One region of the Escherichia fergusonii ATCC 35469 genome, then DNA from elsewhere that is predicted to be linked to it. Evidence: predicted binding sites of a transcription regulator. Region 1 holds the regulator's gene; each other region holds the start of a gene.
The links. Region 1 encodes CRP, which controls carbon source genes, mostly activating them, when cyclic AMP is high. Its sites were predicted from a motif close to ATGTGANNNNNNTCACAT; they were not measured.
Positions count from the first base shown of each region.

Region 1 (7,689 bases):
TTGAATACGGTCAGAGCGGCAAAGGAAAATCACGCAAATATCTGCATACGTACGACGAAGCCGTACCATGGAATCAGGTGCCGGGGACATTCACCCCATGGCAACCTTTACCGGAACCCACTGATGTACTGTTTTATGAAGGGCTACACGGCGGCGTGGTCACACCACATCATAACGTTGCGCAGCATGTGGATTTACTGGTCGGCGTAGTGCCTATCGTTAACCTTGAGTGGATTCAAAAACTGATCCGCGACACCAGCGAGCGCGGGCACTCACGAGAAGCGGTGATGGACTCAGTAGTACGTTCAATGGAAGACTATATCAACTACATCACGCCGCAGTTTTCCCGCACCCATCTTAACTTCCAGCGCGTTCCCACTGTCGACACCTCAAACCCGTTCGCAGCAAAGGGCATTCCATCACTGGATGAAAGCTTTGTGGTGATCCATTTTCGTAATCTGGAAGGGATCGATTTCCCCTGGCTGCTGGCGATGTTGCAGGGCTCATTCATTTCCCACATCAATACATTAGTGGTGCCGGGCGGTAAAATGGGTCTGGCAATGGAGTTAATTATGCTGCCACTGGTGCAACGATTGATGGAAGGAAAGAAAATCGAGTAACTCTGCTAATATGCCGGATAAACAATTATCCGGCATCGTACTCCTGACATTAAATCACGCGGCAACCACTTCATACGAGTGAGTAATATTCACCGCTTTTTCCAGCATCAACGCCACTGAACAATATTTCTCGGCAGAGAGATCTACCGCACGCGCAACTGCTGCGTCTTTCAGGTCGCGACCGGTGACGATAAAATGCAGATTAATGTGCGTAAACAGGCGTGGTGCCTCTTCGCGGCGTTCAGAGGTCAATTTTACTTCACAATCGACAACATCCTGACGCCCCTTTTGCAGGATAGAAACCACATCAATGGCGCTACAACCACCCGCCGCCATCAACACCATTTCCATCGGACTTGGCGCTTTATCGCCAGAGTTGCCGTCCATTAAAATCTGGTGACCAGATGCGGATTCGCCCAAAAAAGTTAACCCTTCGACCCACTTCACTCGCGCTTGCATTTTTGCCACTCCACTGCATCAAATTTATTCACAGCGTACGCGTACTGACCAAATCGCGCAACAGAAGGCGACCTGAGTCAAGCTGAAGCGAGACACCAGGAGACACACGGCGAAAGCTATGCTAAAACAGTCAAGATGCTACAGTAATACATTGATGTACTGCATGTGTGTAACGGACTTCACATAACAGATGCAGTACGTATTTGACAGCCTCTTCCCAGATAGCGGGAAGCACATTTCGGCAATCCAGAGACAGCGGCGTTTTCTGGCTCTGGAGAAAGCTTATAACAGAGGATAACCGCGCATGGTGCTTGGCAAACCGCAAACAGACCCGACTCTCGAATGGTTCTTGTCTCATTGCCACATTCATAAGTACCCATCCAAGAGCACGCTTATTCACCAGGGTGAAAAAGCGGAAACGCTGTACTACATCGTTAAAGGCTCTGTGGCAGTGCTGATCAAAGATGAAGAGGGTAAAGAAATGATCCTCTCCTATCTGAATCAGGGTGATTTTATTGGCGAACTGGGCCTGTTTGAAGAGGGCCAGGAACGTAGCGCATGGGTACGTGCGAAAACCGCCTGTGAAGTGGCTGAAATTTCGTACAAAAAATTTCGCCAATTGATTCAGGTAAACCCGGACATTCTGATGCGTCTGTCTGCACAGATGGCGCGTCGTTTGCAAGTCACTTCAGAGAAAGTGGGCAACCTGGCGTTCCTCGACGTGACGGGCCGCATTGCACAGACTCTGCTGAACCTGGCAAAACAACCGGATGCCATGACTCACCCGGACGGTATGCAAATCAAAATTACCCGTCAGGAAATCGGTCAGATTGTCGGCTGTTCTCGTGAAACCGTGGGACGCATTCTGAAGATGCTGGAAGATCAGAACCTGATCTCCGCACACGGTAAAACCATCGTCGTTTACGGCACTCGTTAATCCCGTCGGAGTGGCGCGTTACTGAGTAGCGCGCCATTTTGTTTCCCCCGATGTGGCGCAGACTGATTTATCACCCCGATATCAACTATGCACTACGACAAACGCTAGTGCTATGTTTGCCCGTGGCCGTTGGGTTAATGCTTGGCGAATTACGATTCGGTCTGCTCTTCTCCCTCGTTCCTGCCTGTTGCAATATTGCGGGCCTTGATACGCCTCATAAACGTTTTTTCAAACGCTTAATCATTGGTGCGTCACTGTTTGCCACCTGTAGCTTGCTGACACAGCTGTTACTGGCAAAAGATGTTCCCCTGCCCTTTTTGCTGACCGGATTAACGCTGGTGCTTGGTGTCACTGCTGAGCTGGGGCCATTGCACGCAAAATTGCTTCCCGCATCGCTGCTCGCCGCCATTTTTACCCTCAGTCTGGCGGGATACATGCCAGTCTGGGAACCGTTGCTCATCTATGCGCTGGGCACTCTCTGGTACGGATTGTTTAACTGGTTTTGGTTCTGGATCTGGCGCGAACAACCGCTACGCGAGTCACTAAGTCTGCTGTACCGTGAACTGGCGGATTACTGCGAAGCCAAATACAGCCTGCTTACCCAGCACACCGATCCTGAAAAAGCATTGCCACCACTGCTGGTGCGCCAGCAAAAAGCGGTCGATTTAATTACTCAGTGCTATCAGCAAATGCATATGCTTTCCGCGCAAAATAATACTGACTACAAGCGGATGCTGCGTATTTTCCAGGAGGCGCTGGATTTACAGGAACATATTTCGGTCAGCTTGCATCAGCCGGAAGAGGTGCAAAAGCTGGTCGAGCGTAGCCATGCGGAAGAAGTTATCCGCTGGAATGCGCAAACTGTCGCCACTCGCCTGCGCGTGCTGGCTGATGACATTCTTTACCATCGCCTGCCGACGCGCTTTACGATGGAAAAACAAATTGGCGCACTGGAAAAAATCGCCCGCCAGCATCCGGATAATCCTGTTGGGCAATTCTGCTATTGGCACTTCAGCCGCATCGCTCGTGTACTACGCACCCAAAAACCGCTCTATGCCCGTGATTTACTGGCCGATAAACAGCGGCGAATGCCGTTACTGCCGGCACTGAAAAGTTATCTGTCACTAAAGTCTCCGGCGCTACGCAATGCCGGACGACTCAGTGTGATGTTAAGCGTTGCCAGCCTGATGGGCACCGCACTGCATCTGCCGAAGTCGTACTGGATCCTGATGACGGTATTGCTGGTGACGCAAAATGGCTATGGCGCAACCCGTCTGAGGATTGTGAATCGCTCCGTGGGAACCGTGGTCGGGTTAATCATTGCGGGCGTGGCGCTGCACTTTAAAATTCCCGAAGGTTACACCCTGACGTTGATGCTGATTACCACCCTCGCCAGCTACCTGATATTGCGCAAAAACTACGGCTGGGCGACGGTCGGCTTTACCATTACCGCAGTGTATACCCTGCAACTATTGTGGTTGAACGGTGAGCAGTACATCCTTCCGCGTCTTATCGATACCATTATTGGTTGTTTAATTGCTTTCGGCGGTACCGTCTGGCTGTGGCCGCAGTGGCAGAGCGGGTTATTGCGTAAGAACGCCCATGACGCTTTAGAAGCCTATCAGGAAGCGATTCGTTTGATTCTGAGCGAGGATCCGCAACCTACGCCACTGGCCTGGCAGCGAATGCGGGTGAATCAGGCGCATAACACTCTGTATAACTCATTGAATCAGGCGATGCAGGAACCGGCATTCAACAGCCATTATCTGGCAGATATGAAACTGTGGGTAACGCACAGTCAGTTTATTGTTGAGCATATCAATGCCATGACCACGCTGGCACGGGAACACCGGGCATTGCCACCTGAACTGGCGCAAGAATATTTGCAGTCTTGTGAAATCGCCATTCAGCGTTGTCAGCAGCGACTGGAGTATGACGAACCAGGTAGTTCTGGCGATGCCAATATTATGGATGCGCCGGAGATGCAGCCGCACGAAGGTGCAGCAGGCACACTGGAGCAGCATTTACAGCGGGTTATTGGTCATCTGAACACCATGCACACCATTTCGTCGATGGCATGGCGTCAGCGACCGCATCATGGGATTTGGCTGAGTCGCAAGTTGCGGGATTCGAAGGCGTAATACAGGCTAAACCATCGGATAAGGCGTTTACGTCGCATCCGACATCTTTTGCCTGATGCGACGCTGACGCGTCTTATTTACGCCCCAATCACCTTCGCCACCGCGTGGGCGAAACGATGCATCCCTTCATCGATATCCGCATCTTCCACCACCAGCGACGGCGCAAAACGCATCACATCAGGCCCGGCATTCAGCACCATTACGCCTGCCTCGGCACCCGCATACAGGAAATCACGCGCCCGACCTTTGTACTGTGGTTTCAGCTCTGCGCCAATCAACAGCCCCATACCGCGAATATCGCTAAACACATCGTACTGCTGATCGATCTTCTGCAAATGGTCCACAAAACGCTGGCGTTTCGCGTGAATGCCTTCCAGCACTTCAGGGGTATTGATGATATCAAACGCCGCACCCGCTACTGCACAGGCCAGTGGATTACCGCCGTAGGTGGAACCGTGAGAACCAGGATGAAACGCAGAAGCAATCTCCGCCGTAGTCAGCATGGCGCTAATCGGGAAGCCGCCACCTAACGCTTTGGCGGAGGTCAGAATATCCGGCGTCACGCCGTAATGCATGTAAGCAAACAGATCGCCGGTCCGCCCCATCCCGCACTGCACTTCATCAAACACCAATAATGCCTGATGCTCATCACAGAGTTCGCGCAAGCCCTGCAAAAACTCTGGCGTCGCAGCCGTCACGCCGCCCTCGCCCTGAATCGGCTCAACCACCACCGCACAGGTATGATCATCCATCACCGCTTTCACTGCGTGGAGATCATTAAAGGGAACGTGGATGATGTCTGCCGGTTTTGGCCCAAAGCCGTCTGAATATTTTGGCTGCCCGCCCACCGAGACGGTAAACAGCGAACGACCATGAAAAGCGTTATGGAAGGCAATAATTTTGGTTTTGAACGGGCTATGACGCACACAGGCGTAATGGCGTGCCAGTTTAAAGGCTGTTTCGTTAGCTTCCGTGCCGGAGTTCATAAACACCACGCGTTCGGCAAACGTTGCCTCAATCAGTTTACGACCAAGACGCAGCGCCGGTTCATTGGTAAAAACGTTACTGATATGCCACAGAGTTTCGCCCTGGGTTTTTAACGCGTTCACCAGCGCAGGATGGCAATGGCCCAACGCCGTAACTGCAATGCCACCCGCGAAATCGACATACTCCTTGCCTTGCTGATCCCAGATTCTGCTGCCCAGACCTTTTACCGGAATAAACTCTGCCGGAGCATAAATCGGCAGGATCACTTCATCGAAAGTCGCGCGTGTAATTGCTGTTTGTTCAATTGCCATCTCATGATCACCCTGTTACGCATAACTCAACGTGAAATTATAATCACAAAATATGCATAAAAAATCACTGAATGGCAATCAGAAATCAGCGCTCCAGGAAATTAGCCAGCAGTTGATGCCCTTGTTCGCTGAGAATACTTTCTGGATGGAACTGTACGCCTTCCAGATCCCACTGGCGATGGCGAATCCCCATAATCTCGCGGGTTTCGCTCCAGGCCGTCACTTCAAAGCACTCCGGTAATGAGTCAGGCTCCACCACCAGCGAATGGTAGCGTGTCACGGTGAGTGGATTTGCCAGCCCCTTAAATACGCCCTCACCGTTATGTGTGATCGGCGAGGTTTTGCCGTGCATCACCTTTGCGGCGCGCACAACTTTGCCACCAAAAGCCTGCGCCATTGCCTGATGACCGAGGCAGACGCCAAGAATCGGCAAACTCCCGGCGTAGTGGCGAATAACGTCAAGGGAGATCCCTGCGTCGTCCGGCGTACAGGGTCCAGGTGAGATAACAATTTTCTGCGGTTTGAGTGTGTCGATATCCGCCAACGTTAACGCATCGTTGCGCTTAACCAACACATCCGCCCCCAGTTCACAAAAGTACTGGTAGAGGTTCCAGGTAAAAGAATCGTAGTTATCAATAAGCAGGATCATGGCGGCTCCGGTACGAAAGAACCGCGCTATTTTACTCAGATTCCCCGGCTTCGCTTACCACTTTGCTAAATATCATCTGCAGCGCGGTGAGATCCCCCATTGCCCCACTCTGATTTGCCTGATTCCAGGCCTCTTTTTCAATACCCTGCCAGCTCAGTTGATAACCAGCATGAATCGCCAGTTGCTCGAAGAAGATCCGCTGTGCCAGACCACTTCCCGCCCGGAAGGGATGCAGGACGTTGATTTCACAATAGTAGTGTGCCAGCCGCTCGACGAACTTCGTTTTCTCCAGGCCAACCAGATACCCTTCTTCCTCCAGATCCTGCATCAGGGCATTGCCCTCTTTTTCGATATAAGCAAAGTGGCAGAACGGCGTATCACCCTGATAAATATCAACTTCACGCAGTTGCCCCGCCCAGTCGAAAATATCCTGATACAGCTGGCGATGGATAGTGCGCAAATGCGGTAAACCGCGCACCAGCGGACCAAGCTCAATGGTCGCAGCACGCAGCGCCGTCATTTCGTAAGCGGCCTGTTCCAGCCGCTGTTGCTGGCGGATGTTCAGCCGGTTACGCATGATATCAAGGCCAGGATAAAGATACGGATCGCGCCCTTCGCCGAATTTATCGCTCATAGTGCCTCCTCAGCTCTTCAAGGCGCGCTAAAGCCTCTGCGGCAGTAAGAGTAACTAAAGGCATCTCGACGCCTTCAAGACGGCGACTGGCCTGGAAATTACGATTACGCTGAAGCTCCCAGAGACGGGACTTTTGCTTATCGGTGAGTTTCTTCACTTGATGCCTCCCTGAACGTGTCCATTTGCCACAAGTATAAGCGGCAAATCCGGGTTACGCCGGGAGAGCAGAAGCGCGGGCAAGATTGCCCGCGCGAGAAATCATTACGGCAGGACTTTAGCGGAAAGGATAACTACCGGTTTTGACGGCACATTCTGGTACGGACCAACATCATGAGTCGGCACCTGGGAAATCTTATCGGCAACGTCCATGCCTTTCACCACTTTACCAAATACCGCGTAACCGAAATCACGCTGACCATGGTCAAGGAAGGCGTTATCGGCAACGTTGATAAAGAACTGACTGGTGGCGCTGTCTTTGTCAGCGGTACGCGCCATCGCGATGGTGCCACGCGTGTTGCGCAGGCCGTTATCGGCTTCATTTTTGATTGGCGGGTTTGGTTTTTTCTGCTGCATCTGCTCGGTGAAACCGCCGCCCTGAATCATAAAGCCAGGAATGACGCGGTGAAAGGTGGTGTTGTTATAAAAACCACTGTTCACATAATCGACAAAGTTTTGCACTGACACTGGCGCTTTCTGGCTATTAAGCTCCAGTTCAATGTCACCGGCGGAGGTCGTTAATAAAACGTGCGGATCTCCTTTCGCTGCCAATGCTGCGGGTGAAAGAGCAGAAAGAGCGAAAACAGCTGCAACAGCCGCCAGGGTCGATTTAAGCATGAGATTTCCTTAACTAGAGCAGAAATAAAGCAAGTGAAGTGATTCTAAATAGCCTTCAAGTACAAGGCCATCCCTTTACCTAATTTTACGTATCTGAAACAAATGTAACGCTGGCAG
Region 1 covers NC_011740.1:3,385,724-3,393,412, forward strand. Annotated here, with positions in the region: gene EFER_RS16720 (phosphoribulokinase) at 1-620, shown strand, start outside; gene EFER_RS16725 (OsmC family protein) at 675-1,079, opposite strand; gene crp (cAMP-activated global transcriptional regulator CRP) at 1,384-2,016, shown strand; gene EFER_RS16735 (YccS/YhfK family putative transporter) at 2,067-4,157, shown strand; gene argD (bifunctional acetylornithine/succinyldiaminopimelate transaminase) at 4,235-5,455, opposite strand; gene pabA (aminodeoxychorismate synthase component 2) at 5,541-6,104, opposite strand; gene EFER_RS16750 (putative adenosine monophosphate-protein transferase Fic) at 6,136-6,738, opposite strand; gene EFER_RS16755 (YhfG family protein) at 6,728-6,895, opposite strand; gene ppiA (peptidylprolyl isomerase A) at 7,000-7,572, opposite strand.

Region 2 (7,689 bases), 2.1 Mb from region 1:
GTCGTAGCCCGAACGTGGCGCTGCTGCCGCTGATCTCGATCCCGGAACTGGAAACCTGGGTAGAAACCTGGGCATTCTCAGAAACGATTCATTCCCGTTCCTATACTCATATCATTCGTAATATCGTTAACGATCCGTCGGTTGTGTTTGACGATATCGTCACTAACGAGCAGATCCAGAAACGTGCGGAAGGGATCTCCAGCTATTACGATGAGCTGATCGAAATGACCAGCTACTGGCATCTGCTGGGCGAAGGCACCCACACCGTTAACGGTAAAACCGTGACCGTTAGCCTGCGCGAGCTGAAGAAAAAACTGTATCTCTGCCTGATGAGCGTTAACGCGCTGGAAGCGATCCGCTTCTACGTCAGCTTTGCTTGTTCCTTTGCCTTTGCAGAACGCGAACTGATGGAAGGTAACGCCAAAATTATTCGTCTGATTGCCCGCGACGAAGCCCTGCACCTGACCGGTACTCAGCATATGCTGAATCTGCTGCGCAGCGGTGCAGATGATCCGGAGATGGCGGAAATTGCCGAAGAATGTAAGCAGGAGTGCTATGACCTGTTTGTCCAGGCGGCACAGCAAGAGAAAGACTGGGCGGATTATCTGTTCCGTGACGGTTCGATGATTGGTCTGAATAAAGACATTCTCTGCCAGTACGTTGAATACATCACCAATATCCGCATGCAGGCAGTCGGTTTGGATCTGCCGTTCCAGACACGCTCCAACCCGATCCCGTGGATCAACACCTGGCTGGTGTCTGATAACGTACAGGTTGCTCCGCAGGAAGTGGAAGTCAGTTCTTATCTGGTCGGGCAGATTGACTCGGAAGTGGACACCGACGATTTGAGTAACTTCCAGCTCTGATGGCTCGCGTTACCCTGCGCATCACTGGCACACAACTGCTGTGCCAGGATGAACACCCTTCCCTTCTGGCGGCGCTGGAATCCCACAATGTGGCGGTTGAGTATCAGTGCCGCGAAGGTTACTGCGGCTCCTGTCGCACACGCCTTGTTGCAGGCCAGGTGGACTGGATTGCCGAACCGTTAGCCTTCATTCAGCCAGGGGAAATTTTGCCCTGTTGTTGCCGGGCAAAAGGCGATATTGAAATCGAGATGTGAATTGGTTGTAGTGCCAGATGCGACGCTTACGCGTCTTATCTGGTCTACGTGATTACATGGCGTAGTAATACGCTTTCACCTGCTGCCAGTCGTCGGGAGGAATGGGAGATAAATACTTCTCCAGTTGGGCGAAATCATGCTGAGCTGCTTTTTGACGACGCAATCGGCGGCGACTTTTTTCCAGATCAAGAAACCCTGCTTCCGCCACCCCCTCCGTTTTCACATAAATATGACGAACGTAGCAACAGCCATGCTGACGCTTGACGCTATGCATTTTTTTAAACGCTTGTGCCACCGCTTGTAGCATTGCTTCACGCACGTCGTCCGGGTAAGGAGTAATAGCATGTTGTATATACCAGTCCGCAATACTGATGAAACCAGTCATATCCTCGGTAACCAGTAGCGCCCGCCATTCCCCTTCTCGTTTGATTGCTTTACCAAATACGATTTTCGGCACGATAACGCCCGCGCGCTCTAAATCGTTTATCACCTCAATCTCTCGCACAATCGTCGGGCGACCAAAGGGATAGCGCAGCGAATGAAAGAGATGCTGAGTCATTCGCTTCACATAAAGCTTTTTACCATCGCGCTCTACACACTGGACACCACTCATACCATTACGTCGATAATTTGGTTCTTCGACCCAGTCTCCTGTGGTCGCCCACCAACGTTCAAATTGTTCGTCTTCCGTTCCTGACACCATTACTTACCATCCGTCACTATGTGCACGTTAATTATCAGGATGGAAATATAAAGTGTTGCCTTAAGAAATCCTTAAGATTTTTGTGTACAAAAATGGACTTGTTACAGAAGCAAAGCGGCATTCCGGGCAGGCCGGAATGCCGAAGGTGGGATTATTTCTGTTGTTGCAGGAAGTTAACCGCTTTATCCGGGAAGTCAGTGAACAAACCATTCACTCCGGCTTTGTTATACAAAATGTCATAAAGCTGATTCACATTCGTCGTGTAGGTTGGCAGTTGGTCGGCCCGCACGGTATAAGGATGCACCACCAGATTGTTATGCTGAGCATCTTTTACCATCCCGGTAAGCTGAATATTTCCCGGCTGGGATTTCTCTTCAATCAGCATATGGTAATCCGGCCCGATACCGTCGGCATATTCCGCGACTTGCTTCATGGCCCCCGGCTTGAACATCCAGTCATAGCTGTAATTAACCCAACTTCCGTCCGGCTGTTTTTGCTGCGTTTCATTCCAGTCGGTATAGGCAATCAGCTGTACAAGATTGAGGTCCATGCCCATTTTCGGTTCCAGCTCATTTTTAATGCGTTTCAGCTCATCAGCATCAAAACATTGCAAATAAACTTTGTCGTCCTTACCGGTGTAACCATATTTCTTCAGCACTTCCAGCGTTTTTGCCGCAATATCCTTCCCTTCCTGATGGTGGAACCACGGCGCTTTAATTTCTGGATAGATACCGATATTTTTCCCGGTGGAGTGATTTAACCCCTGAACAAATTCAATCTCTTCTTCAAAGGTGTGCACCCGGAAGTCAGACTTACCCATTGGGAAACGCCCCGGATAAGTCTGCACTTTTTTACCGTTCTCAATATCGAAACCTTCGGTAAATTTCAGTGACTTAATTTCATCGAGCGTGAAATCTATCGCGTAGTAACGACCGTCTTTGCGTGCCCTGTCCGGGAAACGATCGGCGACATCAGTAACACGATCGAGATAGTGGTCGTGCAGAACAACCAGATGATCGTCTTTGGTCATCACCAAATCCTGTTCCAGATAATCCGCTCCCTGCGCATACGCCATCGCTTTTGCTGGCAGCGTATGCTCCGGCAAATATCCACTGGCACCCCGATGGGCGATCACTATTTTTTCACTACTGTCTGCCGCCATTGCACTGCTTCCCATGACCATAGTGCTCATCATGATCGCCATGCTAAGGTTTTTCAGCGTCAATTTCATGCCATTAGCCTCCATTGCGTTTTTGCAGTAATTGTTCATGGCGACGTTTTTCGCCAATCATCACAACAATCAACAAGATAACCGCCAGAATGCTGCCGCCAATCATTACCATAAAGCCACCATCCCAGCCGAAGAAGTCCACGGTGTAGCCAACAATCGCACTCGCAGCAACCGATCCCCCCAGGTAACCAAACAGCCCGGTAAAGCCCGCTGCCGTACCTGCCGCTTTTTTCGGTGCCAGTTCCAGAGCATGCAGACCAATCAGCATCACAGGCCCGTAGATCAGGAAGCCGATAACAATCATACAAATCATATCTACGGTTGGGTTGCCTGCCGGGTTCATCCAGTAAACGATAGTTGCGATGGTCACCAGTGTCATAAAGAAGACGCCGGTTGCCCCACGGTTACCGCGGAAGACTTTGTCCGACATCCAGCCACACAACAGGGTGCCCGGAATGCCCGCATACTCATAGAAGAAGTAGGCCCAGGAGGATTTATCCAGCGCGAAATGCTTAACCTCTTTCAGATAAGTCGGTGACCAGTCGAGGATGCCGTAACGCAGCAGATAAACGAACACGTTGGCGATGGCGATATACCACAGCAGTTTGTTCGGCAGTACGTACTGCATAAAAATCTGCTTTGCAGTCAGTTCCTGCTCCGCTTTTTCGTTATAGTCGTCCGGGTAATCATTTTTGTACTCTTCAATTGGCGGCAGACCACAGGATTGCGGGGTATCGCGCATCATCGCAAAGGCGAACAGTGCCACCAGAATGGCGCAGAAAGCGGGCATATAGAGGGCCGCGTGCCAGTCATTGAACCAGGCCATCCCCAGCAGGAACAGCAGCGGCGGAATACCACCACCGACGTTGTGCGCACAGTTCCACACCGACACAATGCCGCCACGTTCTTTCTGCGACCACCAGTGCACCATAGTACGACCACACGGCGGCCACCCCATCCCCTGGAACCAGCCGCAGAGGAACAGCAGCACAAACATAACCGCAATGCTCGACGTCGCCCACGGCACAAAGCCCATAAACAACATCACTGCCGCCGCCAGAATTAAACCTGCAGGGAGGAAAACGCGCGGATTCGAGCGATCCGACACCGAGCCCATGATAAATTTCGAAAATCCGTAGGCAATAGAGATCCCCGAAAGGGCAAAACCTAAATCACCACGCGAGAAGCCCTGCTCTACCAGGTACGGCATAGCGAGGGCAAAGTTCTTACGCACCAGATAGTACGCGGCATAGCCAAAGAAAATCCCCAGGAAAATCTGCCAGCGCAATCGACGATAAGTCGGATCAATCTCCGCAGCGGGTAAGCGCGCTTTGTGTGGCGCAGGTTTAAAAATACTTAACATGTTTTGTCCCCATGACATCTGTTTTCTTAGAAATAACAGCGCGGTATGTAAATCCTGGTCGCCGCTTTTGTGTGGCCGCGATGTTAAATAACTATTCACAATATGAATGTGAATTACCGCACATATTATTGAAATCGATTGTTTAAATGCTCATAAAGGCGCACAAAATCACACATCGCTTTCGATATTTGAGCGAATATGCGCGAAATCAAACAAAGCATCAGATTTGTATGGCTAAATGGTAAGAAACGAACTTTTGAGGGATAACAATGAAAACTCGCGACTCGCAAACAGGTGACGTGATTATCATTGGCGGCGGCGCAACGGGAGCCGGGATTGCCCGCGACTGTGCCCTGCGCGGGCTGCGCGTGATTTTGGTTGAGCGCCACGACATCGCAACAGGCGCCACCGGGCGTAATCACGGGCTATTGCACAGCGGCGCACGCTATGCGGTAACGGATGCGGAATCGGCCCGCGAATGCATTAGTGAAAACCAGATACTGAAACGTATTGCGCGTCACTGCGTTGAACCAACCAACGGCCTGTTTATCACCCTGCCGGAAGATGACCTCTCCTTCCAGGCCACTTTTATTCAGGCCTGCGAAGAAGCAGGGATCAGCGCAGAAGCGATTGATCCGCAGCAAGCGCGTATTATCGAACCTGCCGTTAACCCGGCACTGATTGGCGCGGTGAAAGTTCCGGATGGCACTGTTGATCCATTTCGTCTGACCGCAGCAAACATGCTGGATGCCAAAGAACACGGTGCCGTTATCCTTACCGCTCATGAAGTCACGGGACTGATTCGTGAAGGCGCGACGGTGTGCGGCGTTCGTGTACGTAACCATCTCACCGGCGAAACCCAGGCACTCCATGCGCCTGTCGTTGTGAACGCTGCCGGGATCTGGGGGCAACATATCGCCGAATATGCCGATCTGCGTATTCGCATGTTCCCGGCGAAAGGATCGCTATTGATCATGGATCACCGCATTAATCAGCATGTGATCAACCGCTGCCGTAAACCTTCCGACGCCGATATTCTGGTACCTGGCGATACCATTTCGCTGATTGGCACCACCTCTTTACGTATTGATTACGACGAGATTGACGATAATCGAGTGACGGCAGAAGAAGTTGATATTCTGCTGCGTGAAGGGGAAAAACTGGCTCCCGTTATGGCGAAAACACGCATTTTGCGGGCCTACTCTGGCGTGCGCCCGCTGGTTGCCAGCGATGACGACCCGAGCGGACGTAGCGTCAGTCGTGGTATCGTGCTGCTCGACCATGCTGAACGCGATGGTCTGGACGGATTTATCACCATCACCGGTGGCAAACTGATGACCTATCGTCTGATGGCGGAATGGGCTACCGACGCGGTATGTCGCAAGCTGGGCAACACGCGCCCCTGTACGACCGCCGATCTGGCACTACCTGGTTCACAGGAACCCGCTGAAGTTACCTTGCGTAAAGTCATCTCCCTACCTGCCCCGCTGCGCGGTTCTGCGGTTTATCGTCATGGCGATCGCACGCCTGCCTGGCTGAGCGAAGGCCGTCTACACCGTAGTCTGGTATGTGAGTGCGAAGCGGTAACTGCGGGTGAAGTGCAGTACGCAGTAGAAAATTTAAACGTTAACAGCCTGTTGGATTTACGTCGTCGCACCCGTGTGGGGATGGGAACCTGCCAGGGCGAGCTCTGCGCCTGCCGCGCTGCCGGACTGCTGCAACGCTTTAACGTCACGACATCCGCGCAATCTATCGAGCAACTTTCCACCTTCCTTAACGAACGCTGGAAAGGCGTGCAACCCATTGCCTGGGGAGACGCACTGCGCGAAAGCGAATTTACCCGCTGGGTTTATCAGGGATTGTGTGGTCTGGAGAAGGAGCAGAAAGATGCGCTTTGATACTGTCATTATGGGCGGCGGCCTCGCCGGATTACTCTGTGGCCTGCAACTGCAAAAACACGGCCTGCGCTGTGCCATTGTCACTCGTGGTCAAAGCGCGCTGCATTTCTCATCCGGTTCGCTGGATTTGCTGAGCCATCTGCCAGATGGTCAAGCTGTGACAGACATTCACAGTGGACTGGAATCTTTGCGTCAGCAGGCACCTGCCCATCCTTACTCTCTTCTCGGGCCACAACGCGTGCTCGATCTCGCTTGTCAGGCACAGACATTAATCGCTGAAAGCGGTGCGCAATTGCAGGGCAGCGTAGAACAGGCTCACCAGCGGATTACGCCGCTCGGCACTCTGCGCTCTACCTGGTTAAGTTCGCCAGAAGTTCCCGTCTGGCCGCTACCCGCGAAGAAGATATGTGTAGTGGGGATAAGCGGGCTGATGGATTTTCAGGCGCATCTTGCGGCGGCTTCGTTGCGCGAACTGGATCTTTCGGTTGAAACTGCTGAAATTGAACTGCCGGAACTGGATGTGCTACGCAACAACGCCACCGAGTTTCGCGCGGTGAATATCGCCCGTTTCCTTGATAACGAAGAGAACTGGTCGCTATTACTTGATGCGCTTATTCCTGTCGCCAATACCTGCGAAATGATCCTGATGCCCGCCTGCTTCGGCCTGGCCGATGACAAACTGTGGTATTGGTTGAATGAAAAACTACCTTGTTCACTGATGCTTTTGCCAACGCTGCCGCCATCCGTGCTGGGCATTCGTCTGCAAAACCAGTTACAGCGCCAGTTTGTGCGCCAGGGTGGCGTGTGGATGCCGGGCGATGAAGTGAAAAAAGTGACCTGTAAAAATGGCATGGTGAATGAAATCTGGACCCGCAATCACGCCGATATCCCGCTGCGTCCACGCTTTGCCGTGCTCGCCAGCGGCAGTTTCTTTAGTGGCGGACTGGTAGCGGAACGTGAAGGCATTCGTGAGCCGATTGTCGGCCTTGATGTGCTACAAACCGCCACGCGGGGTGAATGGTATAAGGGCGATTTTTTTGCGCCGCAACCGTGGCAGCAATTCGGTGTAACCACTGATGAGGCACTACGCCCGTCACAGGCAGGGAAAACCATTGAGAACCTGTTTGCCATCGGTTCGGTGCTGGGCGGATTTGATCCCATCGCCCAGGGATGCGGCGGCGGAGTTTGTGCCGTCAGTGCTTTACATGCCGCTCAACAGATTGCCCAACGCGCAGGAGGCCAACAATGAACGACACCAGCTTCGAAAACTGCATTAAGTGCACCGTCTGCACCACCGCCTGCCCGGTGAGCCGAGTGAATCCCAGCTATCCAGGGCCAAAACAAGCCGGGCCGGATGGCGAGCGTCTGCGTCTG
Region 2 covers NC_011740.1:939,598-947,286, reverse strand. Annotated here, with positions in the region: gene nrdB (class Ia ribonucleoside-diphosphate reductase subunit beta) at 1-866, shown strand, start outside; gene yfaE (ferredoxin-like diferric-tyrosyl radical cofactor maintenance protein YfaE) at 866-1,120, shown strand; gene inaA (lipopolysaccharide kinase InaA) at 1,173-1,823, opposite strand; gene glpQ (glycerophosphodiester phosphodiesterase) at 1,975-3,054, opposite strand; gene glpT (glycerol-3-phosphate transporter) at 3,059-4,417, opposite strand; gene glpA (anaerobic glycerol-3-phosphate dehydrogenase subunit A) at 4,687-6,315, shown strand; gene glpB (glycerol-3-phosphate dehydrogenase subunit GlpB) at 6,305-7,564, shown strand; gene glpC (anaerobic glycerol-3-phosphate dehydrogenase subunit GlpC) at 7,561-7,689, shown strand, end outside.
Region 2: a site for CRP is predicted at 4,524-4,541, ahead of glpT (glycerol-3-phosphate transporter). Genes of this name have one in related genera too.

Region 3 (7,689 bases), 1.6 Mb from region 1:
GCGGTTGCCATTAGGGATATGACCAAAGGTATCGATTTCCCAGGCAAAATTCGCCACCATGTCTGCAACTTTATCCCAGTGTCCACTCTCGGCAAGCCCTAACATGGTGAAATAACTGTCCCAGTAATAAACCTCGCGAAAGCGTCCACCAGGCACAACATAAGGTTCCGGTAACGGTAACAACGAATCCCATTTATCAGTGCGCTCTGTAGTGCGGGTTAGTACAGGCCACAAGCCATCAATATGCTCACGTAGTGATTGGCCCGCAGGAGGAACATATTTTTCGCCTTCTTTTGGCAGAATAAAGTTAACGCTGACAAAATGGCGTAAATCAAAACCGCTTTGATTACGTTGCATCCGGTAATCTGCCAGAATCATCAATGGATCGCTTTTTGGCACTGCATCGGCAAAGGTTTTCTGATCCGGGAAGAGTTTTGCACTCTGAACATCGTTGAACAGCGGCCCTAACAGAATATCTGGTGGTTGCAAAGGCGTATCAGCGAGTTCCTCTGCGTTCGCGGCCTGGCTGGCAAGACTCAGGAGTAGGGCAGTGGTAACCGTTTTTAAAGCTCCGGGTAGTGTGGCATGGGCGCGATGTGCAGGTGTTTTCATGAATGATTCTCCTTCGTGGAATACCGAATAAAGCGGCATCAATCAGAAAACCTTAGTTCATGATCTGGTTATTTGTATTAATCAGTTGCGATTTTGCGAGACAGGGTGATTAACCAAAAGAAATTCGGCAAGTATGAGATATAAAAAAATCCACGCCTGGCGTGGATTTTTCAGTAGATTGAAAGGCGAGAACGTTTAAACGTTAAACAGGAAGTTCATTACATCGCCATCTTTAACGATGTAATCTTTACCTTCTGCACGCATTTTCCCGGCTTCTTTCGCGCCCTGCTCACCTTTATAGGTGATGAAATCTTCAAAAGAGATCGTCTGTGCGCGGATAAAACCTTTCTCAAAATCGGTATGGATTTTACCGGCTGCTTGCGGAGCCGTCGCGCCCACCGGAATGGTCCATGCACGCACTTCCTTAACACCTGCGGTAAAGTAAGTTTGCAGATTCAGCAGCTTGTATCCGGCACGGATCACGCGGTTTAGCCCCGGTTCTTCCAGACCCAGTTCCTGCATAAACTCTTCACGCTCTTCGTCGTCAAGCTCTGCGATATCGGCTTCTACAGCAGCACAAACCGGAACAACCACAGAACCTTCTTTAGCCGCAATTTCACGAACCTGATCGAGATACGGGTTGTTTTCGAAACCATCTTCATTGACGTTAGCAATGTACATTGTTGGTTTCAGCGTCAGGAAGCTCAGATAGCGGATAGCGGCTTTTTCTTCCGCACTCAGATCCAGTGCGCGCAGCATGCCAGCGTTTTCCAGTTGTGGCAGGCATTTTTCCAGCACTGCCAGTTCTGCTTTAGCGTCTTTATCGCCACCTTTGGCTTTCTTCTGCACACGATGAATTGCACGCTCACAGGTGTCAAGGTCTGCCAGCGCCAGTTCGGTATTGATAACCTCAATATCATCTGCCGGGTTAACTTTGCCGGAGACGTGGATGATGTTGTCATTTTCAAAGCAACGCACAACGTGGCCAATCGCTTCAGTTTCACGGATGTTTGTCAGGAACTGGTTACCCAGACCTTCACCTTTCGACGCGCCTTTCACCAGACCCGCAATATCAACAAACTCCATGGTGGTGGGAAGCGTACGCTGCGGTTCTACGATCTCAGCCAGTTGGTCCAGACGTGGATCGGGCATTGGCACGACGCCTGTGTTCGGCTCAATGGTGCAGAATGGAAAGTTGGCCGCTTCAATACCGGCTTTGGTCAGCGCGTTGAACAGGGTGGATTTCCCGACGTTGGGCAAACCGACGATACCGCATTTGAATCCCATGATTTAAATCACCTTAATATCTTAATAATCAATCTGTTATGTAAAACAGATTGTAGAAATGGAAATAACTCTGCCTATTATACACGGCAGACGACAAAAATGCCGCCGATCCCTGCTTATTGGGCTTTAAAGGTGTGCAGACGACTGGTTGCTTTCGCTAAACCCTCTTTAAACCACACTTCCGTGCAACGAGCCGCTTCGTCAATCGCCTCATCAATTAGCTTTTGTTCTGTTACTGGCGGTTTGCCCAACACAAAGCCAACAACTTTATTTTTATCCCCTGGGTGTCCGATTCCGATACGTAAACGGTGAAAATTGGGGTTATTCCCTAATTTACTGATGATATCTTTAAGGCCATTATGACCACCATGACCGCCACCAAGCTTAAATTTTGCCACACCCGGCGGCAAATCAAGCTCGTCGTGTGCGACCAGGATCTCATCAGGATTAATGCGATAGAAGCTGGCCATTGCGGCGACAGCTTTACCGCTCAGATTCATAAATGTGGTCGGTACTAACAGGCGAACATCTTCGCCTTCAAGATTAATTCTGGAGGTATAACCGAAAAATTTTGGCTCCTCACGCAAAGGTGCGCGCAACCGTTCAGCCAGAAAATCGACGTACCATGCGCCTGCATTATGGCGTGTTGCCGCATATTCCGCGCCGGGGTTCGCCAGACCGACAATCAATTTAATCGTCACGTTATTTGTCCTGAGTGTTTATCTAACTGGCGCGTAGTTTACTGTCTGTCGCCACGGTTGACAAAAAAGAGCATCTTTACCATTACAAATGAATAATTGCATGAGTGGACAATTGAAAGGCTAAGCACTTCATGCTGTTATTTGTAAAGATTTGTTGAAAAAGCGGTTGTATTTGTGATCATCCCCGCACATATATCCTGGGGTGTTGTCTATACTTTACACATAAGGATTGGGGGTATCCCTTTAGCAGCCCAAAAGTTCCGGAGGTGACATATGAAACGCAAAAACGCTTCGTTACTCGGTAACGTTCTTATGGGGTTGGGTCTGGTGGTAATGGTAGGAGGAGTAGGCTATTCAATTTTAAACCAACTTCCCCAATTTAACCTGCCACAATTTTTTGCCCATGGAGCGGTATTAAGTATTTTCGTCGGTGCCATTCTCTGGCTGGCGGGTGCCCGTGTTGGCGGGCATGAACAGGTGTGCGACCGTTACTGGTGGGTACGGCATTATGATAAACGTTGCCGTCGTAATGATAATCGTCGCCCGAGCTAACATCTTGATTTGTAAAAACGGCCAGTCGCTTTATTGCTGACTGGCCGTTTTTATGCCTATTTATTGTCAGGCAGGTCTAAATCTGCCAGTGCAGCAGTACGGTTTGGATAAAAAGTCAGACGGCCAGGGATCGGTTTGATACCTGAACGAGCCATAGTACGTAACGGCTGGAATTCCACATTGCTCACGCGCAATTCACAACCTTCAGGCAGACGCTTTACAAAACGCTGGAAGGCATCAAGGCCGCCAGCATCTAACACCGGCACGGCATCCCACTTCAGAACCACGATACGTTTTCCTTCGATACGTGATTCAAGGTCGGTAAACAGACCTTCTGCTGCGGCAAAGAACAGCGGACCAATGACACGTAACACCAGAACATCATCAGGCACTTCTACGTTAACCGGAGCCAGACGTGTCATACGCGCAATGCGGCGCATAAACAGCAGTGATGCGAGTACAATTCCCACGCTGATTGCGATCACCATATCGAACAGCACAGTGAGAGACATACACATCAACATGACAATAATGTCATCTTTTGGCGCATGACGAAGCAAATCGACCACTTTATGCGCTTCACTCATGTTCCACGCCACCATCAATAACAGGGCAGCCATAGCGGAAAGTGGTAGCCAGGAGAGCAGCGGTGCCAGTACCAGCAGGGCAAGAATAACCAGAATAGAGTGAATCACCGCCGAGATAGGGGAAGTTGCCCCGGCACGGACGTTAGCGGCAGAACGCGCGATGGCAGCTGTAGCGGTAATACCACCAAAGAATGGGGCGATGATATTCCCCAGTCCCTGACCAACCAGTTCACTATTCGCTTTGTGTTTCGTTCCTGTCATACCATCCAGTACCACGGCGCAGAGCAGTGATTCAATTGCCCCTAACATCGCCATCGAAAATGCTGCCGGAAGCAGAGTGCGAATGGAGTCCCAGGTGAGGGTAAATTCGGAATTGGGCAGGTCCCACGGCAGTACCAGTTGCGGCAGCAGTTGCGGAATACCGTTACCCTGAGAACCATCGGCCAGAACGTAGTGGAATTGCGAACCGATGGTAGCAACATGTCCGCCGAGCAGGTTAACAATCCCCATCACCGCGCAACCAGCCAGCAAGGCCGGAAGGTGACCGGGTAAACGAATGCCCAGACGTGGCCAGAAAACCAGAATGCCAAGCGTCACAATGCCAATGGCAGCATCACCCACATTAATGGTCGGCAGCGCCATAAAAAGAGCGCCGACTTTTTGCAGATAATGTTCCGGTACATGAGCCATTTGCAGACCAAGAAAGTCTTTAATTTGCATTGTACCGATGGTGATCCCGATACCAGAAGTAAAACCTAAGGTAACGGAAACCGGAATATATTCAATCAAGCGTCCAAAACGTGCCAGCCCCATCAGGATCAAAAAGACACCTGACATGAGTGTCGCGACCAGCAATCCTGCAAGGCCAAACTGTTGCGACACCGGGTAAAGGATCACCACAAATGCAGCTGTCGGGCCAGAAACGCTAAAGCGTGAACCGCCCGTAATTGCAATGACAATCCCAGCCACAGCTGCGGTATACAAACCGTATTGCGGTGCAACACCACTACCAATTGCCAGAGCCATTGCCAGTGGGATCGCAATAATCCCGACGGTAATCCCGGCAATCAGGTCACGGGTAAACCGTGCGGCAGTATATTTTTCTTTCCAGCAAGCGTCGATCAGAGCGCGGAAAGGCATCACATGTGAGGAGAATATTTTGTTCACAATAATGTTTCATCCGTGAGCGCATCATCTGTCAACTAAATGGCAGGTGAAGGAGGCATAGGTCATACAAATGGTTATTACAGACAAAAAAACCCGCCGCAGCGGGTCTTTGAGCCGGGTTCGATTAATGTTCGAACATGGCAGAGATCGATTCTTCGTTGCTGATACGACGAATCGCTTCGGCCAGCATACCTGACAGGGTCAGAGTACGCACGTTCGGCAGTGATTTGATTTCATCGCTCAGCGGAATGGTATCGCAGACAACGACTTCATCAATTACAGAGTTACGCAGGTTGTTCGCTGCGTTGCCAGAGAAGATCGGGTGAGTTGCGTACGCAAATACACGTTTAGCACCACGTTCTTTCAGAGCTTCTGCAGCTTTACACAGCGTACCGCCAGTGTCGATCATATCATCGACCAGTACGCAGTCACGACCTGCAACGTCACCGATGATATGCATCACCTGGGAAACGTTCGCACGCGGACGACGTTTGTCGATGATTGCCATATCGGTATCGTTCAGCAGCTTAGCGATAGCGCGGGCACGCACAACGCCGCCGATATCCGGAGAAACCACAATCGGGTTATCCAGATTCAGCTGCAGCATGTCTTCCAGCAGGATCGGGCTACCAAATACGTTATCAACCGGAACGTCGAAGAAACCCTGAATCTGTTCAGCGTGCAGATCCACTGTCAGCACACGGTCAACACCGACGCTGGAGAGGAAGTCTGCAACCACTTTCGCAGTGATTGGTACACGAGCGGAACGGACGCGACGGTCCTGGCGCGCATAGCCAAAGTAGGGGATAACAGCGGTGATACGACCTGCGGAAGCACGACGCAGGGCATCAACCATAACGACTAATTCCATCAGGTTGTCGTTAGTAGGGGCACAAGTGGACTGGATGATGAAAATATCACCACCGCGTACATTTTCGTTGATTTGTACACTGACTTCGCCGTCGCTAAAGCGACCTACAGCGGCGTCGCCGAGTGAAGTGTACAGGCGGTTGGCAATACGTTGTGCTAGTTCCGGGGTGGCGTTACCAGCAAAAAGCTTCATATCAGGCACGAGAAGAACCTCAGGCATGCGTCCATTGGTGGAAAGAATCTGCCGAAAACTGTGCGGGCCAGGCAATATTCTTTCCAGGCGGTGTATTAAAGAGCGCGATGCAACGTCTGGAACAAGGTGACGTTGTCACCGTAACTCAGCTTGCCCGGCTTAAAGCATGGCTCTGTGCAATGGGGAAAGATTGACACCTTTCGCCACAAAGCCATTGAGCCATTCCGGGGCTTGCTCTAGCACCTGGCGGGCTTCAGACTCTGTATCAAATTCAGCAAAGACACAGGCTCCTGTCCCAGTCAGGCGCGACGGGGCGTATTCTAACAGCCAGGAAAGCACCGCATCAACCTCGCGAAAACGTTTTCTTGCGATAACCTCGCAATCATTGCTAAATTCACATTTTAGCAACGTTTCTATTGACCTTTTTGGCGTATTGCGCGGGAGTTCAGGATCTTTAAAAATCACCGGAGTCGGAATACTTACACCAGGGTGCGCCACCAGATACCACTTCTCCGGCGGATCCACCGGCGTTAGTATTTCACCCACACCTTCTGCAAACGCGGCATGACCACGTACAAAGACCGGAACATCTGCGCCCAGCGTCAGCCCCAGTTCCGCCAGCTCATCCATGCTTAGCCCGCATTGCCAGAGATTATTTAACGCCACCAGAACCGTCGCGGCATTGGATGAGCCACCGCCAAGACCGCCGCCCATCGGCAAGCGCTTGTCAATACTGATATTCGCACCGCTTCCCGCTAGAAGTCGCCCGCTGGCGGCTGCTGTTTTCATCAGCAACCGTGCTGCGCGAACGATCAGGTTATCTTCGTGTTCCACACCTTCAACAGGCGTTAACAGGCGAATATCCCCATCGTCACGAAGCTCAATGCTGATAGTGTCGCCGTAATCAAGAAACTGAAACAGCGTTTGCAGCGTGTGGTAACCGTCCGCACGCTGACCGGTAATGTATAAAAACAGATTAAGTTTTGCCGGAGAGGGCCACTGTGTCCGCATTATTTCACTATCCAGTTATCCATTTTTAACTTGATACGCTGACCGCCTTCGGTAAGTTCCATGTTGGCAGGCATCGCAGGTTGCGTTTTGGTGTCATAACCACCGTAAACAACTTTCCAGTTTTTGCCGTTCTGGCTGTAGGTGATTTCGCTAAGGCGGTACTGGTCGTCCAGTTTGTAGTCAGTCGCATCACCCGGCAAACCTAAAATCCACTGGCGTAAGCTGTTGAGTGGAATGGGCATTCCGGTCAGTTTACCAATCATCTCTTCGGCGTCATCGGCGGTATAGCGCTGACCCTTATTATCCACCAACTGAACATTGCCAGGCTGAGCATTCAACTCCAGCTCAGTGCTGCCCAGCGGGTTCGTTAATAACAAGCGGTAACGATCCTGACCAGTTTGCTGCCAAAAGAAACGAGCATACACTTTCTGCTGGTCGGAAATATAAGCGAACGCGCCGCGCGTCTGATATTGATTGAGGTTGCGCACGTCTTGCTGATGCTGTCGCCACTGGGGAGAATCCGGGCTTTTACCAGGACCTTTCGGGGAAGTAATGGTACAAGCTGTGAGGACGAGGCTTGCCAGCGGCAGCAGGCGAATCAGGCGAAAATCAGGCAGGGGCATAATGATGACAAATCCTTGAGATACGTTGCAGTTATAACCCTTAATGCTAGCGTCACCATTAGTCATCGTCTATGTTCAAGTTGTCT
Region 3 covers NC_011740.1:1,801,399-1,809,087, reverse strand. Annotated here, with positions in the region: gene EFER_RS08845 (alpha,alpha-trehalase) at 1-612, opposite strand, end outside; gene ychF (redox-regulated ATPase YchF) at 808-1,899, opposite strand; gene pth (aminoacyl-tRNA hydrolase) at 2,016-2,600, opposite strand; gene ychH (stress-induced protein YchH) at 2,874-3,152, shown strand; gene dauA (C4-dicarboxylic acid transporter DauA) at 3,209-4,906, opposite strand; gene prs (ribose-phosphate diphosphokinase) at 5,031-5,978, opposite strand; gene ispE (4-(cytidine 5'-diphospho)-2-C-methyl-D-erythritol kinase) at 6,129-6,980, opposite strand; gene lolB (lipoprotein insertase outer membrane protein LolB) at 6,980-7,603, opposite strand.
Region 3: a site for CRP is predicted at 2,773-2,790, ahead of pth (aminoacyl-tRNA hydrolase). Genes of this name have one in related genera too.

Region 4 (7,689 bases), 470 kb from region 1:
AAAGAGCTGGCGCGGTTAGTTGAGGAAACGCACGGCATCTGGAATGAACAGGCCGAGAAATATCTGCTGGCGCAATTTGGCGTTGATATCGGGGAGGCCGCGCAATGATGTCCCTGGCGTGGCCATTATTTCGCGTTACGGAACAGGCAGCGTTGGCTGCCTGGCCGCAAACCGGATGTGGCAACAAAAATAAAATTGATGGCCTGGCGGTCACCGCGATGCGCCAGGCATTAAACGATGTCGCTTTTCGTGGGCGAGTGGTTATCGGCGAGGGAGAAATTGACCATGCGCCGATGCTGTGGATTGGCGAAGAGGTGGGCAAAGGCGATGGGCCAGAAGTCGATATCGCGGTCGATCCGATTGAAGGCACCCGGATGGTGGCAATGGGGCAGAGTAATGCGTTGGCGGTAATGGCCTTCGCACCACGAGGTAGCCTTCTACACGCGCCCGATATGTATATGAAAAAGCTGGTCGTTAACCGGCTTGCGGCGGGCTCGATTGATCTGGCGTTACCCCTGGCGGACAACTTGCGCAACGTGGCGCGGGCGTTAGGTAAACCGTTGGACCGACTACGCATGGTTACGCTGGATAAACCGCGCCTGAGTGCCGCAATTGAGGAAGCGACGCAACTGGGCGTGAAGGTTTTTGCCCTGCCGGATGGCGATGTTGCCGCCAGCGTGCTGACCTGCTGGCAGGATAATCCTTACGATGTGATGTACACCATCGGCGGCGCGCCGGAAGGTGTTATTTCTGCCTGTGCTGTTAAAGCATTGGGTGGGGATATGCAGACCGAGCTGATTGATTTTTGTCAGGCCAAAGGGGATTACACGGAAAATCGGCAGATTGCAGAACAGGAACGCCAGCGTTGCAAGGCAATGGGGGTTGAAGTGAACCGTGTGTACTCGCTCGATGAACTGGTGAAGGGGAACGATATCCTCTTTAGTGCTACGGGCGTGACGGGCGGCGAGTTGGTGAATGGTATCCAACAGACGGCGAATGGGGTGCGGACGCAGACATTACTGATCGGCGGCGCGGACCAAACGTGTAATATAATAGACTCCCTGCATTGATGGTGATCTATCGGAAGACGAATGGCGACGCTGACAGAAGATGATGTGCTTGAGCAACTGGACGCACAGGACAATTTATTGTCATTTATGAAAACTGCGCATTCTATTTTGCTCCAGGGGATACGCCAGTTTCTGCCGTCGCTGTTTGTCAATAACGATGAAGAGATCGTCGAATATGCAGTGAAGCCGTTACTCGCCCGAAGCGGCCCGCTTGACGATATTGATGTTGCACTGCGTTTGATTTATGCGCTGGGGAAAATGGATAAATGGCTGTACGCCGATATCACGCATTTTTCCCAGTTCTGGCATTACCTGAACGAACAGGATGAAACGCCCGGATTTGCCGATGACATGACCTGGGATTTTATCAGCAACGTCAATAGCATAACCCGCAATGCGACGCTCTTTGACGCGTTAAAAGCGATGAAGTTCGCTGATTTCGCCGTCTGGTCAGAAGTGCGTTTTAGTGGGATGGTCAAAACGGCGCTGACGCTGGCAGTAACGACCACCTTAAAGGAATTAACGCCGTGAAAATCGAACTGACGGTGAATGGATTAAAGGTACAGGCACAGTACCCGAACGAAGAGATTGAAAATGTGCATAAACCGTTGCTGCGTATGCTGGCAGCCTTACAGACGGTAAATCCGCAGCGGCGTACGGTGGTTTTTCTTTGCGCTCCGCCGGGGACGGGTAAATCTACCCTAACCACCTTCTGGGAATATCTCGCGCAACAAGACCCGGAACTACCCGCTATTCAGACGCTGCCGATGGATGGTTTTCACCATTACAATAGCTGGCTGGATGCGCATCAATTGCGCTCCTTTAAAGGCGCACCAGAGACATTCGATGTGGCAAAACTGGCGGAAAATCTGCGCCAGGTAATGGAAGGGGATTGTATGTGGCCGCAGTACGATCGACAAAAGCATGATCCTGTTGAAGATGCGTTGCACGTTACCGCACCACTCGTCATCGTCGAAGGAAACTGGTTGTTGCTGGACGACGAGAAGTGGCGGGCGTTGGCATCGTTCTGCGATTTTTCTGTTTTTATTCATGCCCCCGTTCAAATTCTGCGGGAACGCTTGATTAGTCGTAAAATTGCGGGGGGATTATCGCGGGATGAAGCCGAAGCTTTTTATGCCCGAACCGATGGTCCCAATGTCGAGCGTGTGCTGCTGAATAGTTGTCAGGCCAATCTGATATTAGAGATGACGGAAGAAGGCAGGTATAACTTCATAAGCTGACAATTTATTCCAGTTATTGTGCGGTTATTATTACACCAGTCTGGAATAAAGCCTCCTGCAAGAAGGGAAGAAAGTGTGATGCAAGTCAGATAATTGTCTTCTTTGACTGGACAATCATTCCTTTTATTCCACGTTTCGCTTATCCTAGCTGAAGCGTTTCAGTCGATTAAATGTTCGACAATTAACCAATCAGTCGCAGTTTGCGACAGGTAAGGTTTCCCCGGACGATTTGCTGGATTACTCTGTTTGGCAAATTTGCTCAGGGAAAACCTTGCAGGAGATCTATGACCGTACGCGTAGCGATAAATGGCTTCGGTCGCATCGGGCGTAATGTGGTTCGTGCTTTGTATGAATCCGGACGCCGGGCGGAAATTACCGTGGTGGCAATCAACGAACTGGCGGATGCTGCCGGCATGGCGCATTTGTTGAAATATGACACCAGTCATGGCCGTTTTGCATGGGAAGTACGACAGGAACGCGATCAACTTTGTGTTGGTGATGACGCCATCCGCGTATTGCACGAACGTTCACTGCAATCGCTCCCATGGCGTGAACTTGGCGTCGATGTGGTTCTCGACTGCACCGGCGTATATGGCTCCCGCGAGCATGGCGAAGCACATATTGCCGCCGGGGCCAAAAAAGTGCTCTTTTCACATCCTGGTAGTAACGATCTCGACGCGACCGTGGTTTACGGCGTCAATCAGGATCAACTTCGTGCGGAACACCGCATCGTTTCTAACGCTTCCTGTACCACAAATTGCATAATTCCCGTCATCAAATTGTTAGATGATGCGTACGGTATTGAGTCCGGCACTGTGACCACAATTCACTCCGCCATGCACGATCAACAGGTTATTGATGCATATCATCCTGACCTGCGTCGCACCCGGGCAGCCAGCCAGTCGATCATTCCAGTCGATACTAAACTGGCCGCCGGTATCACACGATTTTTTCCGCAATTTAACGATCGCTTTGAAGCGATTGCGGTGCGTGTACCAACCATAAATGTGACGGCAATCGATTTAAGCGTGACGGTGAAGAAACCTGTAAAAGCCAATGAAGTCAACCTGTTGCTGCAAAAAGCAGCACAAGGTGCATTTCATGGTATAGTTGACTATACGGAATTGCCGTTGGTCTCTGTAGATTTTAACCACGATCCGCACAGTGCCATTGTCGATGGCACCCAAACCCGGGTCAGTGGCGCACACCTGATCAAAACGTTGGTCTGGTGCGATAACGAATGGGGCTTTGCTAACCGAATGCTCGACACGACGTTAGCTATGGCTACTGTTGCTTTCAGGTAAGACGCAAGCAGCGTCTGCAAAACTTTTAGAATCAACGAGAGGATTCACCATGTCTGTAATTAAGATGACCGATCTGGATCTTGCTGGGAAACGTGTATTTATCCGTGCGGATCTGAACGTACCAGTAAAAGACGGGAAAGTAACCAGCGACGCGCGTATCCGTGCTTCTCTGCCGACCATCGAACTGGCCCTGAAACAAGGCGCGAAAGTGATGGTAACTTCCCACCTGGGTCGTCCTACCGAAGGCGAGTACAACGAAGAATTCTCTCTGCTGCCGGTTGTTAACTACCTGAAAGACAAACTGTCTAACCCGGTTCGTCTGGTTAAAGATTACCTCGACGGCGTTGACGTTGCTGAAGGTGAACTGGTTGTTCTGGAAAACGTTCGCTTCAACAAAGGCGAGAAGAAAGACGACGAAACCCTGTCCAAAAAATATGCTGCACTGTGTGACGTGTTCGTAATGGACGCATTCGGTACTGCTCACCGCGCGCAGGCTTCTACTCACGGTATCGGTAAATTCGCTGATGTTGCGTGCGCAGGCCCGCTGCTGGCAGCTGAACTGGACGCGCTGGGTAAAGCACTGAAAGAACCTGCTCGCCCGATGGTGGCTATCGTTGGTGGTTCTAAAGTATCTACCAAACTGACCGTTCTGGACTCCCTGTCAAAAATCGCTGACCAGCTGATCGTGGGTGGTGGTATCGCTAACACCTTTATCGCGGCACAAGGCCACGATGTGGGTAAATCCCTGTACGAAGCTGACCTGGTTGACGAAGCAAAACGTCTGCTGACCACCTGCAACATTCCGGTTCCGTCTGACGTTCGCGTAGCAACTGAGTTCTCTGAAACTGCACCGGCTACCCTGAAATCTGTTAACGATGTGAAAGCTGACGAGCAGATCCTGGATATCGGCGATGCTTCTGCGCAGGAACTGGCTGAAATCCTGAAGAATGCGAAAACCATTCTGTGGAACGGCCCGGTTGGCGTGTTCGAATTCCCGAACTTCCGCAAAGGTACTGAAATCGTGGCTAACGCTATCGCAGACAGCGAAGCGTTCTCCATCGCTGGCGGCGGCGACACTCTGGCAGCAATCGACCTGTTCGGCATTGCTGACAAAATCTCCTACATCTCCACTGGCGGCGGCGCATTCCTCGAATTCGTGGAAGGTAAAGTACTGCCTGCAGTAGCGATGCTCGAAGAGCGCGCTAAGAAGTAAAAAATCACAGGGCAGGGAAACCTGCCCTTGTTTCAGCGCGCTTTTAGAGCACGCAATTTTCTACAGCCCGACGATACAGGACAAGAGACATGTCTAAGATTTTTGATTTCGTAAAACCTGGCGTAATCACTGGTGATGACGTACAGAAAGTTTTCCAGGTAGCAAAAGAAAACAACTTCGCACTGCCAGCAGTAAACTGCGTCGGTACTGACTCCATCAACGCCGTACTGGAAACCGCTGCTAAAGTTAAAGCGCCGGTTATCGTTCAGTTCTCCAACGGTGGTGCTTCCTTTATCGCTGGTAAAGGCGTGAAATCTGACGTTCCGCAGGGTGCTGCTATCCTGGGCGCAATCTCTGGTGCGCATCACGTTCACCAGATGGCTGAACACTATGGTGTTCCAGTGATCCTGCACACCGACCACTGCGCGAAAAAACTGCTGCCGTGGATCGACGGTCTGCTGGACGCGGGTGAAAAACACTTCGCAGCTACCGGTAAGCCGCTGTTCTCTTCTCACATGATCGACCTGTCTGAAGAATCTCTGCAAGAGAACATCGAAATCTGCTCTAAATACCTGGAGCGTATGTCCAAAATCGGCATGACTCTGGAAATCGAACTGGGTTGCACCGGTGGTGAAGAAGACGGCGTGGACAACAGCCACATGGATGCTTCTGCACTGTACACCCAGCCGGAAGACGTTGATTACGCATACACTGAGCTGAGCAAAATCAGCCCGCGCTTCACCATCGCAGCGTCCTTCGGTAACGTACACGGCGTATACAAGCCGGGTAACGTTGTTCTGACTCCGACCATCCTGCGTGACTCTCAGGAATATGTTTCCAAGAAACACAACCTGCCGCACAACAGCCTGAACTTCGTATTCCACGGCGGTTCCGGTTCTACTGCTCAGGAAATCAAAGACTCCGTAAGCTACGGCGTAGTGAAAATGAACATCGATACCGATACCCAATGGGCAACCTGGGAAGGTGTTCTGAACTATTACAAAGCGAACGAAGCTTATCTGCAGGGTCAGCTGGGTAACCCGAAAGGCGAAGATCAGCCGAACAAGAAATACTACGATCCGCGCGTATGGCTGCGTGCCGGTCAGACTTCGATGATCGCTCGTCTGGAAAAAGCATTCCAGGAACTGAACGCGATCGACGTTCTGTAAGATATTCCTTTCTGCTTATCTCAAGGCCCGCTCTGCGGGTCTTTTTTTCGCCAAAAGAAAAAATGCCTGATGCGCTACGCTTATCAGGCCTACACGTATCCTGCAATATATTGAATTTGCAGGTTTTTGTAGGCTGGATAAGGCGTTAAAGCCGCATCCAGTATGACAAATCGCACATTGCTATCTGTCTGAGGCCCGCTCTGCGGATCTTTTTTCACCAAAAGCAAGGTGATGCAGATGAGAAATCTGTGATCTATTTGGCAAAATTATGCTTTATTGTTTACCCTTGTCAGTCTGCCCGTCATAAGGCGGCGGAGTGTATTTCTCCATTTTGAGTCAGTTGAAAAGGAATATTGAATGGAAGATTTGAATGTTGTCGATAGCATAAACGGCGCGGGGAGCTGGCTGGTGGCTAACCAGGCGCTGCTGCTAAGTTATGCAGTAAACATCGTGGCGGCACTCGCGATCATCATCGTTGGTTTGATTATCGCGCGGATGATTTCCAACGCGGTGAATCGCCTGATGATCTCCCGTAAAATCGATGCCACCGTTGCTGATTTTCTTTCTGCATTAGTCCGTTACGGAATTATCGCCTTTACGCTAATCGCTGCACTGGGGCGCGTGGGCGTACAAACCGCGTCAGTCATTGCTGTACTCGGTGCCGCAGGCTTAGCTGTTGGTCTGGCTTTGCAGGGGTCACTGTCTAACCTGGCCGCTGGCGTGTTACTGGTCATGTTCCGCCCGTTCCGTGCCGGAGAATATGTTGACCTCGGCGGCGTAGCCGGTACTGTGCTGAGCGTGCAGATTTTCTCCACCACCATGCGTACTGCTGACGGTAAAATTATCGTTATTCCGAACGGTAAAATTATTGCCGGGAATATTATTAACTTCTCCCGCGAGCCAGTTCGCCGTAACGAATTTATTATTGGCGTGGCGTATGATTCCGATATCGATCAGGTTAAGCAGATCCTGACCAATATTATCCAGTCTGAAGACCGCATTTTGAAAGATCGCGAAATGACTGTGCGTCTGAACGAACTTGGCGCATCGTCGATTAATTTCGTGGTCCGCGTCTGGAGCAACAGCGGCGATCTGCAAAACGTGTATTGGGATGTGCTGGAGCGTATTAAACGTGAATTTGATGCCGCCGGTATCAGCTTCCCGTACCCGCAAATGGATGTGAACTTTAAGAGGGTGAAAGAAGACAAAGCTGCATAATCAACGCTGAGGCCAGATAATACTCTCTGGCCTCTCTCTTATTAGTTTTTCTGATTGCCAATTAATATTATCAATTTCCGCTAATAACAATCCCGCGATATAGTCTCTGCATCAGATACTTAATTCGGAATATCCAACGTGTTTTCTTATTACTTTCAAGGGCTTGCGCTTGGGGCGGCTATGATCCTACCGCTCGGTCCACAAAATGCTTTTGTGATGAATCAGGGCATTCGTCGTCAGTACCACATTATGATTGCCTTACTTTGTGCTATCAGTGATTTGGTCCTGATTTGCGCGGGGATTTTTGGTGGCAGCGCGTTATTGATGCAGTCGCCGTGGTTGCTGGCGCTGGTCACCTGGGGCGGCGTAGCCTTCTTGCTGTGGTATGGTTTTGGCGCTTTTAAAACCGCAATGAGCAGTAATATTGAGTTAGCCAGTGCCGAAGTCCTGAAGCAAGGAAGATGGAAAATTATC
Region 4 covers NC_011740.1:2,920,488-2,928,176, reverse strand. Annotated here, with positions in the region: gene EFER_RS14410 (zinc-binding dehydrogenase) at 1-108, shown strand, start outside; gene glpX (class II fructose-bisphosphatase) at 105-1,070, shown strand; gene fumE (fumarase E) at 1,092-1,601, shown strand; gene EFER_RS14395 (nucleoside/nucleotide kinase family protein) at 1,598-2,311, shown strand; gene epd (erythrose-4-phosphate dehydrogenase) at 2,596-3,615, shown strand; gene pgk (phosphoglycerate kinase) at 3,665-4,828, shown strand; gene fbaA (class II fructose-bisphosphate aldolase) at 4,918-5,997, shown strand; gene mscS (small-conductance mechanosensitive channel MscS) at 6,355-7,215, shown strand; gene argO (arginine exporter ArgO) at 7,354-7,689, shown strand, end outside.
Region 4: a site for CRP is predicted at 2,385-2,402, ahead of epd (erythrose-4-phosphate dehydrogenase). Genes of this name have one in related genera too.